One region of the Methylomonas stagni genome, then DNA from elsewhere that is predicted to be linked to it. Evidence: riboswitches for the same ligand, from Rfam matches in the RefSeq annotation. Region 1 holds a riboswitch; each other region holds the start of a gene.
The links. A riboswitch is a leader RNA that binds a small molecule or an ion and turns the genes downstream of it on or off. The one in region 1 is predicted to bind cyclic di-GMP.
Positions count from the first base shown of each region.

Region 2: another riboswitch for cyclic di-GMP. It lies ahead of ACP4CD_RS05085 (hypothetical protein); the one in region 1 lies ahead of ACP4CD_RS12240 (hypothetical protein).
Region 3: another riboswitch for cyclic di-GMP. It lies ahead of ACP4CD_RS08415 (PEP-CTERM sorting domain-containing protein); the one in region 1 lies ahead of ACP4CD_RS12240 (hypothetical protein).

Region 1 is NZ_CP189557.1:2,645,436-2,649,632, forward strand. It holds gene ACP4CD_RS12230 (hypothetical protein) at 1-633, opposite strand, end outside; gene ACP4CD_RS12235 (VPLPA-CTERM sorting domain-containing protein) at 662-1,447, opposite strand; gene ACP4CD_RS12240 (hypothetical protein) at 1,582-2,352, opposite strand; cyclic di-GMP riboswitch class I at 2,453-2,529, opposite strand; gene ACP4CD_RS12245 (ABC transporter permease) at 2,962-3,582, opposite strand; gene ACP4CD_RS12250 (hypothetical protein) at 3,660-3,968, opposite strand; gene ACP4CD_RS12255 (amino acid adenylation domain-containing protein) at 3,970-4,197, opposite strand, start outside.
Region 2 is NZ_CP189557.1:1,069,605-1,073,801, forward strand. It holds gene ACP4CD_RS05080 (TonB-dependent siderophore receptor) at 1-1,424, shown strand, start outside; cyclic di-GMP riboswitch class I at 1,492-1,571, shown strand; gene ACP4CD_RS05085 (hypothetical protein) at 1,681-2,451, shown strand; gene ACP4CD_RS05090 (hypothetical protein) at 2,537-3,373, shown strand; gene ACP4CD_RS05095 (VPLPA-CTERM sorting domain-containing protein) at 3,366-4,197, shown strand, end outside.
Region 3 is NZ_CP189557.1:1,794,899-1,799,095, forward strand. It holds gene ACP4CD_RS08405 (hypothetical protein) at 1-809, opposite strand, end outside; gene ACP4CD_RS08410 (VPLPA-CTERM sorting domain-containing protein) at 806-1,582, opposite strand; gene ACP4CD_RS08415 (PEP-CTERM sorting domain-containing protein) at 1,679-2,497, opposite strand; cyclic di-GMP riboswitch class I at 2,599-2,675, opposite strand; gene ACP4CD_RS08420 (MlaD family protein) at 3,197-4,189, opposite strand; gene ACP4CD_RS08425 (ABC transporter ATP-binding protein) at 4,186-4,197, opposite strand, start outside.

The sequences.
Region 1 (4,197 bases):
GCTGTACTGCAACCGCAAATTAGCCAATTCGTAAGCCACCGCGCTAAACGAAACGTTATTCTGCAAATACCAGCCGCCCGGCGTGCCCGAAACGCCAAAGGCATCCCACATGGTCTGCCGCGCCTCCGGGTCGTATTTCAGCGAGTAATCGCCGTTCAGCAAGGTGCCGGAAAAGCTTCCTCGAAACATCTCGACGCCGGTCATGCCCATCGTGCCGGTACCCGCCAAGGTGTCCGAATCGATCGAGAAGTCCGGCGTCGTGGCTTGGACGTTGCGGCCGGAAAGCTGACCGCTGGGGTTGCTGGCACTGACGGGGGTGATGTCGTGTACCAAGTTCACGGCTGGAATTTCGACACGCGTCGGATTATTGAAGTAAAACGACGAATCGGTGCGAACCGTGTAGTCGGACTCGATGGTGTCGAAATATTGCGCCAGAAAGTATCCCGGCTGGGTCAACGAGCCGAAGTTGGAGAGCGCTAAAGCATCGCGGTCCAGATTCATCGTGAAGGTGCCTCCGGAATTCGCGTTTAACAACGCGGCATCGGCCTGCGTAACGAATCCGCCGGCGACCAGCGCGAAAACCGTCGAAACCGCGGTCAAGTATTTTGATGTTTCAAGGCGATGGCATGTCATCGAAACCTCCTGTTAACTGATATCCCGATCAAGCGGATCGGTTGCGAAAACCGCTCACGCCCATGCCGATTAAGCCGGTCATAAACATCCAGACGGCGGCCGGCAGCGGGACCACGGAGGTTTGAAAGCTGAAGGTACCGATGCGCGCATTAGCATTGCGGGCCGGACCGGCCCCAAGATGATCGAATCCCCAACCGTAACCCAACTCGCCGCTCAAAGACAGCACGTTTCCGTTGATCTCGGAAACCACGTTAAACAACTCGAAAGCCACCGCTTTAAAGCCGAGGGTGTTGTAAATGACCCAATCCGAACTTTCCGGCGTTTTTAGCGCTTCCGCGGGATTATAGGTCAGCGTCATGTCGCCCATTAATACCCGGTTAGTGGGGGGCGCGACATCCACTCGATAGCGCAGGCCGCCGGCCAGGCCGATAGAGCCCGACGCGGTGCCGGTAATGTCGTTGGGGTCGAACGTGAAGGCAGTGGCGCTATTGTGCCGACCCGACGGGTTGTCGGCCACATGGGCACCATTGACGGTAAATTTCAATCCGGTGGCCGGAATTTCGTTCGCCGCGTAATCGGTCAGATCGACGGGCGTATTGTAATCGCGCAACTCTTCAAAGGTTTTTGAGGCCAGCGAAGCGTCGTAGTATTCCTCGACGTATATGGATGGCGCAGCGGTCCTATCTAGATCGATACCGTTCTCGAAAGCGTCTCGATCGATATTGATAATCAGCGAACCGCCGGATACGGTAGCGCCGTGCGCGGATGTCGCGGCAAGGGTTAACGACAGCACGATCAGGTATAGAAATTTCATGCGTATTCCTTGAAAAAAATTGGGTTTCTAATAAGTCGCTTACCGGCCAAGTTCGGGCTCTACCCCCGACCGTTAACGGAAAGCAAAGCGCCCCGCAGCCTTTTGCGACGGAAGGATGAGCGGTCTGGTAAGGCTTAGGCGGATAAGCCCGATTTACCTCTGGAGGCGCCTAACAGGCCGACCAATCCGCTCCCGAACAACCACACGCCGGCCGGCAGCGGCACTGCGGCGGGCGCCAGATTGAAGGTACCCACTTTGACCGATGTGCTGCCGTTAAACAGCAAATTCCAGGAGTAACCCAAAGTGGAAAGATACAAATCGCCGCTTAGCGATAATTCGCCATTACCGTTGACCGACTCGGTGGCATTCACCAAGCGGAACAAGGCTGGATCTTGCGCGGGGCTACTAAAACCGGCGCTGTAGGTAAAGATATTCCACGTCCCACTGGCTTTTTTCAGGTAAAAATCACCAGGGTTCAGGTAGGAGCCGCCACCGGCGGGTTCCATCCGAAATGCACCGCTCAAGCCGATTTGGCCTGCCGCCGTGTTGCTGGCATCCATCGTCGTGGCCTCCTGCTTTCTCGCGCCGTAGCTGATGGTGGTGCCATTGGCGTTCACCGGCAACGAAACGCTGAAGGTCTCGGTCTGACTGAGAGCAACACCGCCGGTCGTGTCCAGATCGATCGGCGTTGCGTTATAACTCTCGTCCCAAAAATTGGCGATATACCAACCTTCGGAACCGCCAACAGCCGAGGTAAATGCGGAATTGTCGATGGTCATATTCGCGACGCCGCTAACGAGGGCCGCGTTGGCATCGCCTGCCGTTAACAGACCGCCGCCGAATACGCTGATTGCCAGAACGCCGGCATAGGCCGCTTTCAAACTGTGTTTGTTTAATAGGTTCATTGTTTTCCTTACAAAACGATCTAAGATTGATTTAATGGGCAAAATCCAGGCCCCGATACGGATGGAAGCGCGTCACATCCCATTGCAGAGCCCAAAGTTCGAAGGCAACCCGGCCGTCTTATTCCAAGACCCGTGGCTTTCCGGCTCCGCCTCGCGGCGGATGTGGCGAAATTGCCGCTTCCGTGCGGCATCGCCCGAATCCTTGAGCGAGGTTTTCCTAGATTTCCGGCGGCTTTTCCGAACGGCGCAAGATGCCGTCATTCGGCAGCCGCCAAGGCTCGAAACCCAACGATACTGGCTTAGAGAGAGCGTCGCGAAACGCAAACCCGCCGACATAAACCTATCGTCATTTCCCGAGTTGCTGATCTAACAGCAAAGACCAGGCCAATTAAAAAGCCATTGTTTTACAACGACTAACATTTTTACCGACGGCCAAACAAACCCAAACCACGTGATTTGCCTCAGCAACTGCGTGAAATCACCTATTCAAACGATTCGCCGGTATTTGTGACAACTCCACGTATCTCGAAACCTAAGCCACGTCGAATCAACGGGCGGAATGCGCCAGCTCCCGGTGAGTCGCACGGACCTCCATGGATTGACCGCTCCTCAATCTTCCACCCATTTAAACCGCAGCGCGGCGGTCGTTAGAAACAACAGCGTCATCGCGGCCAGGCTCATCAACGCCGGTGCTATCTCGGCCAAACCGGCGCCGTCGATCATGACCGCGCGAGCCGCTTGCAGCATGTGGGTTAGCGGGAAAATCAGCGTCAGGTTCTGCAACAGCGCCGGTGCGCCTTCCAGCGAAAACCAAACCCCGGACAGCAGTATCATCGGCAAGGTCAGCAGGTTCAGGATGCCCAAGGCCAACTCCTCGCTACCGGTCCGGCTCGCCATCAACAAACCTAGACTGATCAAAGTTACCGAACCGAGTACCGCTATCAGCGCCAACAAGGCATAAGCCCCCTGCACTAAAAAGTCGAACAAGACGTTCATCGCGACAAATTGCAGCACGACCGCCAGCATCAACAGCCCCAGCCGGCTGACGACTTGCGCCGACAGGAACTCAAAAGCGTTGACCGGCGAGGCTTTCAAGCGTTTAAGCACGCCGCTTTTGCGATACCTGACGATCGTAAATCCGACTCCGAACAAACTGCCGTGCATGATGTTGATGGCTAAAATGCCGGGCAAAACCCAATCGAGGTAGCGTACCCGCCGCCCGGAAACCACTTGCTTTTTCCAGGTGGCGGCTCGATCGCCAGCCAGCAGGACTTTTTCCAGCAGATAGCCCTGCCCGGAACTGTCGTTTATCCAATAGCCGTTTTCCGCCCCCCTTGCACCACCATATCCAGTTGATGATGCTGCAGTTTGGCTAACGCCTTATCCAGTTCCGGGTAGTCGATGAATTGCAGATATTGGGTGGTCTTAAACGCGGTAATCTGCGAATTAGCCTCGCCGGTCACGCCCACTTTAAACAGCGCGCTGTCCTGATCGTCGAATATCGCCGCTATGCCGACGATCAAAATCACCGGAAACACGAAATTCCAGATCCAGGTGGCTTTGTCGCGGATCAATTCGATATTGCGGGCTTTTAGCAATGCCAAAAAATGCTTCATCTCAACTTCTCAAGGAGTGGCCGGTTAATTTAAGAAACAGGTTTTCCAGATTCGGCGTGGCGACCGTCAAGCCTTCCAGCGAGACATGCAAGCGCGTCAATTGGGCGATCGCCGCTTCCACATTGGCGGTGACGAACTCGACCGTTTCGGCGCCGGCAGTCACCGCGAACGGCAAACCCGGAATGTCCGCCAGGCCGCTGGCACTCGGTAAACGGATCAGTACGCCGTC
Region 2 (4,197 bases), 1.6 Mb from region 1:
ACCATCGTAACAAGCTTACCTTGCGCGGGAAATTGTCGCATTGGCGGCAAACCGAGTATCAAGGCTTGCCGGCCACCGGCACCTTAGCCGGCCGGTTTCGGCTCCCACCGGACAGCTTTATCGGCCCGGCCGATGCGCCCCAAAGCCGTTCGGACAGCCAAGCGATTTGGGGCGAGTTCGAGCATCGTTGGGATAAGCACTGGACGATCACGCTGAAAAGCCGGGTGTCTCGAGCCAGTTTCGATCAGCGGGTGCAAACGCTATTCGGCGACGATGGCTTTATAGCCGATCGGCCGCTGAGCGCATTGGGAGCGTCGGCATGGGGGCTGGTTAACGCCGAGTTGTATCAAGGCCAACGCGAGTTCAGCGTGCTCGGCTATCTGACCGGAAAGTTCGCCTCGGAAAACAGCGAGCACACGTTGGTCATCGGTGCCGACCGCGGCGAACTCGACGATATTGGCTTCGTCGGCGCCGATTTGGCGAATACCGGTTTGGTGGATCTTGCCCAACCCAACTTCGGGTTAAGGTATGCCGTCCCCGAACCGGCGCAGCCAAACCAGTTTATCGGTAATCTGACCTACGGCGGCTATCTGCAATGGCAGGGCAGTTTTTACAATCGGCTACATTTGCTGGCCGGCTTGCGTAGAGGGAAGGTGGCCATCGATTTTCGAAACACCGCGAGCGGCCGCTCGAACAGCACCGACACCGAGAAATGGTTGCCCCGGTTGGGCGTCGCCGTCGACATCGGTTCAGCCTGGACCTGGTTTGCCGGTTACAGCGAAGGTATGCGCGGCCAGCCCTTCGTCGAGTTTGCCGATACGCCGTTGCCGGAATTGGCGCGCCACGTCGAGACCGGTTTGAAATTCGATATCGACGGTATCTGGCGCGGTCAATTTGCCGTATTCCGAATCGACCGCGAACGGGTAGCGGTAACCGATGGGAACGACACCTTGCTACGCTCGACCGCCTCCGGCGGTCAACGCGCCGAGGGCGTGGAAGCGGACTTGAATTGGCGGTTATCGGAAGGGCTGGATTTGCTTGGCAATTATGCGTACACGTTGGCGCGCTACCAGGACGATAAAGCCGGCGTTCCGGCCGGTAACCGTTTGCCTCAGGTGCCCGACCAGGCCGGGCGGCTGTGGTTGAATTACCAACTGCCGGCCTCCTTACTGCCCGGTTGGCGAATCGGGGTTGGCGTGAATTTAAGCGCGGGCGCCTATTTATCCAAGGACAACCGCTTCAAGACCTCCGGCTACCACTGTGTGGACGCCAGTCTGGGGTACGAAACGTCGGCATGGAAATTGGCGGCCACCGTCAAAAACCTTAGCGGCGAACATTATTATCGACCTTTCGATTATTTCGACGGCCGGGTCGCACCCGGCGCGGATACCGAACTGTATTTCAACATCGCGTACCGCTATTAGGTCGCCTGAACACACGGAGCTAAAGGACGGATCACTTAAGGAACTAGAGTGAAGCCGCCGGGACCGGCGGCAAAAACGCCACATCCGCCGCGAGACGGAGCCGGAAAACCACGGATCTTTGGACCAAAAGACCGCCGGGTTGCCCGTACTGCCATGTTCGCTTCCAGCGCCGGACCGAAAACTCGGTCCGGCGTTACGGGAAACGTGCGCCTTGCGGCCAGACATTTTCATTATTTCGACCCTTTAAGGACATGCCATGACACAAAAACACAGTTACCGATTGCAACTAGCCACCGCCGGTGCTCTTTCCATCGCGATGTTGGGCGGATTTCTCGCGCCTGCCAGCGCTGAAGCCGCGCTCGTTACCGGCAGCGTCGGCATTTCAATCGACAACGCGGCGTTAGCCGCCGTCACCGGTGGTTGGCGGATCGATAGCTTCTTTGATGCCAGCTACAACCAGATCGCCATTACCGCCGATACCGTCGGCGGCATTGCATCGGCCATCGACATGACGCTAGCGATTAACACCAATCTTACGACGGTCAGTTACGCCGCCGTCAACCGCACGCTACAAGCGACCACGATGGAGGTCGGTAACACCGCCAGTGGCCAAATCGGTCTCAGCGGCGGCATGCGCATGTCGGTACCCGGCACCAGTAGCGGCTCATTAACACCTTACGATTTTCGTCTGCAAAAAATCGGTGGCGTGTGGAATCTGGTGACTTACGACCAATTTTTCTCGGGCACCACCTTTTTGCAACTGACCAATGCCAGCGAAACCGTGAACGCCGGCGGCGAACTGACTTTGAGCGGTGACCTGATTTTTGGAAGCGGCAGCAATAAGTATCCCAGCCCGTTCGGCCTGACCTGGGGATCGTTCCTGGGGATTTCCGCCACCGATACGGTCGTCGGCAGCCTCTCGATGAACCTTCCGGCGGCGGTACCCGTGCCGACCGCCGTCTGGTTGTTCGGTAGTGGTCTGATTGGCTTGGTCGGTGCGACGCGCCGTAAGAACCTTGCGGTTTAAGCCAACCTTTTTGCTGGTTCGATCAGAGCGCCGCGACAGATTGTGCCGGCGCGGCGCTTGCTCACCGTTTTTTACAGGAATCGCGATGCCTATTTTGCCTTTTTACCGAATCCGCCTCGGGCTACCCTTGGTTGCCGCGTTGGCGCTGTCGCCGAATGCGATGGCCTTGGTTCTAAACGCGCCGAACTCCGGCACGTTTACGATGAATCTGGACACTGTCGCGCTGGCACCTTACGCTGGTGGCTATTACCTCAGCACATATTGGGACGCGGTGGCGGCCGACCCGACCGATCCCGCCACTAGTGGCGGCGCCCTGGTCGGCCAAGTCGCTACCGCCGAAATTCCGGCGCTGAACCAAACCTTCGCGATTACCGCGATCGGCGGCGATATTGCCGGTCAAGCCGCGCAACGCTTTCAACAAGCCACGTCGGCCGACTTTCACATCGATACCGAAAATCTGGCCGGCGGCACCGCCGGTCAAGTCGGTTTGGCGGGCGTCCAAGGCTTCTTCGCGCCAAACTACCCACCCAACGGCGCCGGCTTGGTCAACGGTGATTTCGCGGTACGTTTCGATGCCGCTCGCCAAAACCATGGTGGCAGCGGTTGGTATCTGGACAACAATATTTATTTCACGATGGCGATTTACGACTTCATAAACCTAAGTACTAGCTGGATTGATGCCGATAACTGGCAATTTAGCGGCGAGCTGGCGATGTCGCCGGAAAATGCCGGCATGCTGCTGGGCAGCGCACTGACCGATGTCGGCGACTTTTGTTTAGGCACGGGCAGCTTTGCCGGATGCGGTCAAGTGAGCGCGGTTCCGCTACCCGGTGCCATTTGGTTGTTCGGCACTGGCTTGGCGGTTCTGGGTGGCAAGGGCCGCCGAATGACCATATTCGGTTCGGAGGCTAGCCATGTTTAAGCGCATCGAGCAGTCAGTAGCGCGCTGGTATAGCGCGGCGGCGATAGCCGCGTTGAGCGCCGGCATGCCGGCGCTGGCCAACGCAACCGCGCTGCACGCCAACTTGGGCGGCACGTTTACGACCCAATACGACCGAGAGGCCTTGGCGGTGCTGGTGGGCGGCAGCTCCAGCGCGCCGGGTGAGTTTCTGGTCGCTTACTTCGACACGACGCAATCCGACTACACCCAGTTCAGCGATTCCTACTTCTATCTCGGCAATACCAGCAGAACCGAAATTCCGGCGGTGAATCTGGTTCACGACATCACGCCCATCAGTGTCGCCAATCCGAGTGGTCAGGCCCAAAATCGCTACGTAAAAGCGACGACGCCCAATTTCGCCATCGATAGCGAAACTCTGACCGGAACAGGTAGCCTGGGCATGACCGGCGTGGAATTGTTTCGCGGCAACTACAACGGTTCGCTGGTGACTGGCGACTTCAGCTTGCGTTACAGCGTCGCCAACCGGCAAGCCGCTTGGGACGACTTGGGACAGGCCGGCACACCGGGCGGCTGGTACCTGCAAAACAACATCAGCTTTAGCATGGTGTTGTTCGATTTGGCGAATTTGAGTCTGATAATCGCCGACGCTAATAACTGGCAATTGAGCGGCGACTTGTTGATGAGCCCGGAGAATGCCGATTTTTTAGGCGGTACCCGCCAAGCCGATGTCGGTGACTTTTGTTTGGGTGTCGGCAGTTTCGCCGGTTGCGGTCAAGTGGCCGCCGTGCCGGTGCCGGCGGCGTTTTGGTTGTTCGGCACGGGATTGATTGGCTTGACCGGCATCC
Region 3 (4,197 bases), 850 kb from region 1:
CGTACTTCGAACGTCGGCTTTTGGTTCGCATCGCCGGCATTCGTCGATTTGACGAAAATATGCTTGTGCAGATTGCGATCCATGTTTTCTTCGTCGAAGTACGGGTATTCCAAACGCCCGGCCATATATAAGGTACCGTCGCCACCAACCCGCATCGTGCCGAAGGTCGGATTCTCCGGCAGTTCGATCGGCGCTTCGAAACTGGCGGCGCGGTCCAGCGAACGGCTAAAACATTTGCCGTCTAGGCAGTCGCGCCAGTTCAGATAGACGTGCCCGTCTCCGGGGCCGCCGCTACGATCGACCGCTAGCTGTGCCTTATCGCCGCCTTCGCCATGAGCGTGGACCGGCGCCTCCCAACCGCGGCCACCGTCCAGCGATTTAATCACCTGAATGTCTTGAACAAAGGTGTAGGTCGGATCGAAATGCAGACTTTGGAAATAAAAATGGCCGAACGCGTCGACATCCAAGGTCGGATTGCTGCGTCCCTCGCCCGGGGTGATAGCGCCGCTAAAATGCCAACTCGCCCCGCCATCGGCCGAGTAGGCCCAACCGGCTTGACGAAACGACGACGCCACCGAGTCGAATTGCCGCCAAGCCGCGACAAGGTTGGTGGGATCGAGTGGATTGATCGCCAGCGCGGGCTCGTTAGCCGCGTCGCCGACAATATTATTGCCGTCCGAATCGACGTTGATTTGTATGCTGGCGTAGGCACCGAATCGGTGTGGCGCGTTCGCCGCGACCGCATTCGAGCCGGCCGCCGCGATCCACGCCGCGCTACTTAACCACGCCATCGCGGAAACGCGCGTCATAGATGGCGCCTCCGCATGCCAATGCGCGCCAAACCGCCCAAACCTGAAACAAATAGCCAAATCGAGGCCGGAACCGGTACCACCGAAGTATGCAAACTGATATTTCCGACGATAGCATCGCGGGTGCCGAACAAATGGTCATAGCCTTCGCCCAAACCCAGTTCGCCGCTCAAATCCAGCGAACCGTCGTGAATATCCAGCACGACATTGAACAAATTATAGGATTGGGAGCGAAACGACACATGATTGTACAAGGACCATGCGGAACGGCCGGATGCGCCATCCATATTGGCGGCGTCGTATTCCAGCGCGTAGTCGCCGGATAAAATGCGATTGAATTCTGATCCTGTATCGACCCGGAACCGAAACACGCCGGATAAACCAATGACGCCGGTAACGGTCGAGGCGAAATTGGCCGGATCGAATTCGATCGTGGTCGGTTTTGCGTGGCGCCCGGTCAGATTGGCGACATGCGTGCCGTTCACTGAAAACGTCAGGTTCTTAGCCGGAATTTCGGCGACGCCCGGCACGATATGATCTTCGAGAATTTGCGTGGCGGTGCGGCTATTCGCGGCCGGGGCGTCGAAAAATTCCTCCAAGTACATCGAAGGCGCGGCGGTCGCGTCAATCGCGATTGCGTCGGCGAGCGCGTCTCGATCGAGATTCACCACCATGGTACCGCCGGAAACCGTGGCGGCGGAAACAGGCGGCGATAACGCGGCCAGCAGTGCCGCGGCAACGAGCGCGCGCGACCCTATCATTTGAATATGCATAAATTTGCCAGAGGAAGTCATTTCCGTTGAGAGCCGATGCGCAAAATACCCGAACGACTTAGTCGTCCGGATATTCGGCCGGGTCAAGGTTGCCGGTTACGCGGCGATCGGTGCCGACTTGCGACGCCGCGATGCCAGCACGCCGAACAGACCGCTACCGAACAACCACGCGGCGGCCGGCAATGGAACGGCGGCGGGAACCGGCGAAATCAGACTGAAGGTGCCGGCCATGCCGGCGGAATTGGAACCGTCGCCACCGAATAAAAAGGCCGATGTGTTGGGCGACCACCAGAGCTCGCCGGTAAAGGCCAGGCTATCGCCGTCGGTGGTAATACTGATATTACGGGTGTCGAAGGTATTGGAAGCAAAACTGACGTTGTTGGTTAAGGTCCAACCGGTGTTGGTGCCGTTGTTTCGCGCGGCGATATAAGAGAATTTGTAGTCGCCGGACAGCAGCGTGCCGGTAAAGCTACCGCGCGTCATATACACGCCATCCAAACCGACCTGACCGCTCGCGGTCAAGCTGGAGGCGTTCAGCAGATGGTCTTGATCGGACGCCCAAGTCAACGTCGTCGCTTGATTACTGCGCCCGCTGCCGCCGATATAACCGGTCGGTATCCCGGTGCCCGCCAAACTGCTTGGATTCACGTCGTAACTTAATATGTTCGGCGCCGGATAGGTATTCGTCGGAGTCGCGACCATATCGTTCGCGGTCAAGGTGTCGGCCACCGCCTTATCGAAAAAATTGGCGACGTAGTAAGAGGTAATCGAACCTTCTCCCAAGTTCAAGCCGGCCAATAAGTCGTTTGGGTCGTTGAATGCGATATTGAACACACCGCCGTTCAAGGTACCGGCGTTGGCTAGATTGGTCGCCGCAAGCGCCGCCGCGGCAAACCAGGTTTTTCCTAAGGTCATTTTTTTGATCCATGAAATTGCATATTTAATTCCTATAGGCTTGAAAGATAGATTTTCGGTAGCCGATTCGAACGCTTCGAACCGACGCTTACTCTCGTTCGAGAGGCAACCCGGCTGTCTTGAACCAAGACCCAAGGCTTTCCGGCTCCGTCTTGCGGCGGATGTGGCAAATTTACCGTCGATACCGCACCTTAAACTCGGCTCGACTCTCGCGGCCTATCCTGATCCGCTCTTGCCGGCACGCTGTCCAGAAGCTGATTCCGAAAGTAATTTCCGGTGCGGCGAACAGACTCAAGCAGTTAGTGTGCCAGCCATACCTCGCTAAAACCGGGAAACGGTGACCGGCTGTCGGTGGCGCTATTGGAGTCCAGAACCGAGTCATCACTGCTAAAACCGGGGTACACAGAGAATCTGAACATCGTCGACTGCGGTCGACGGGGCGCATGAAAAGCAAACGGACAAACCCATTCGCCTATTTTTTGCTGAGTGATTTCACTCAATTAATCTCAACTATAGATAAGCTAAGTTATTGAAACAAAATTAAAATTAATATTCCTACCGCAAATGCCCAATGCACTTCGCGGCGTATAACATAATTTATTAAATTTAAGATTAATTGATGCCTAAAACCGGACTGACGCCGGAAAACATCGTTTCAGCGGGACCGGCGAAACGAGGGTGCCGCAAAGAGTGGGAAAGTTATTTGCCGTAAATCAAGGCTTGCGGCTGGCGTTCCAGCCCCTCGGCCAAGTCTTTGAGCGAACGCGAGGCGTTGCGCACTTCCAGCAAGGCCTGGTTCAGCGGCGCATCGGCGTCGGCCAGCGTCTCGACCGCATTCAGCGCGTGCCGCGATTCCTGCAGAACCTGGGTCGCGGCGGCCAGGCTTTGTTCGGCGGCGCGCAACACCGGCAGCAATTCCCGGTTGAAATCCCGCAGCGTGGCGCGGGTGTCGGTTAGCGCGCCGTTGGCGTTGCTCAGCAAGGGTTCGGTTTGCCGGTTCAGCGTCGCCATCAACTTTTGGGTTTCCTGTAAGGACTTCGCCAAGGCGGTCATCGATTGCCTGGTGTTATCCGACTGCAACAGATTGCGGATTTCGGTCAAGGTATCGGACAGATTTTTCAGGGTTTCCTCGACCGGCAATTGCTTGGCCCGATTGATGATTTCGTCGGCGGTGTTGCGGATTTCGTCGACCGTAGTCGGCACGCTGGGCAATTCCGGCAAATTTTTATAATCCAGTTTGACCAGATTGATCGGCTTGTCGCTGTAGAAATTCAAATCGACATACAGCAAGCCGGTCAGCAAGCTCTGGGTTTCCAATCGCGCCTTCAAGCCGGCTTCTATCATCCGTTGCGCTGCTTCCTGTTGCTGCTTTTTGGTGTGGCCGTGGCTCTCTTCGCCCGAGGTATTGCGCAGCAAGGCCGGGTCGATTTCAATGACCACCGGTTTGTAGATTCGGTCGGTGTCGGTTTCCATCACCAACGAAATCTCGCTAACGTTGCCGATCTGCACGCCCTGCAGCTTAACCGGCGCGCCGACGTTCAAGCCGTTCAAGGCCGAGTCGAAGAAGATCACGAAGCGATTTTTGTCCTTAAAATAATCGCCGCCGCCGAAAATCATCACGCCCATCGTCAACAAAGTCAGCGCACCGGTCAAAAACAAACCGATCGCCAATGGATTGGCTTGCTTGCTCACAGGCTACT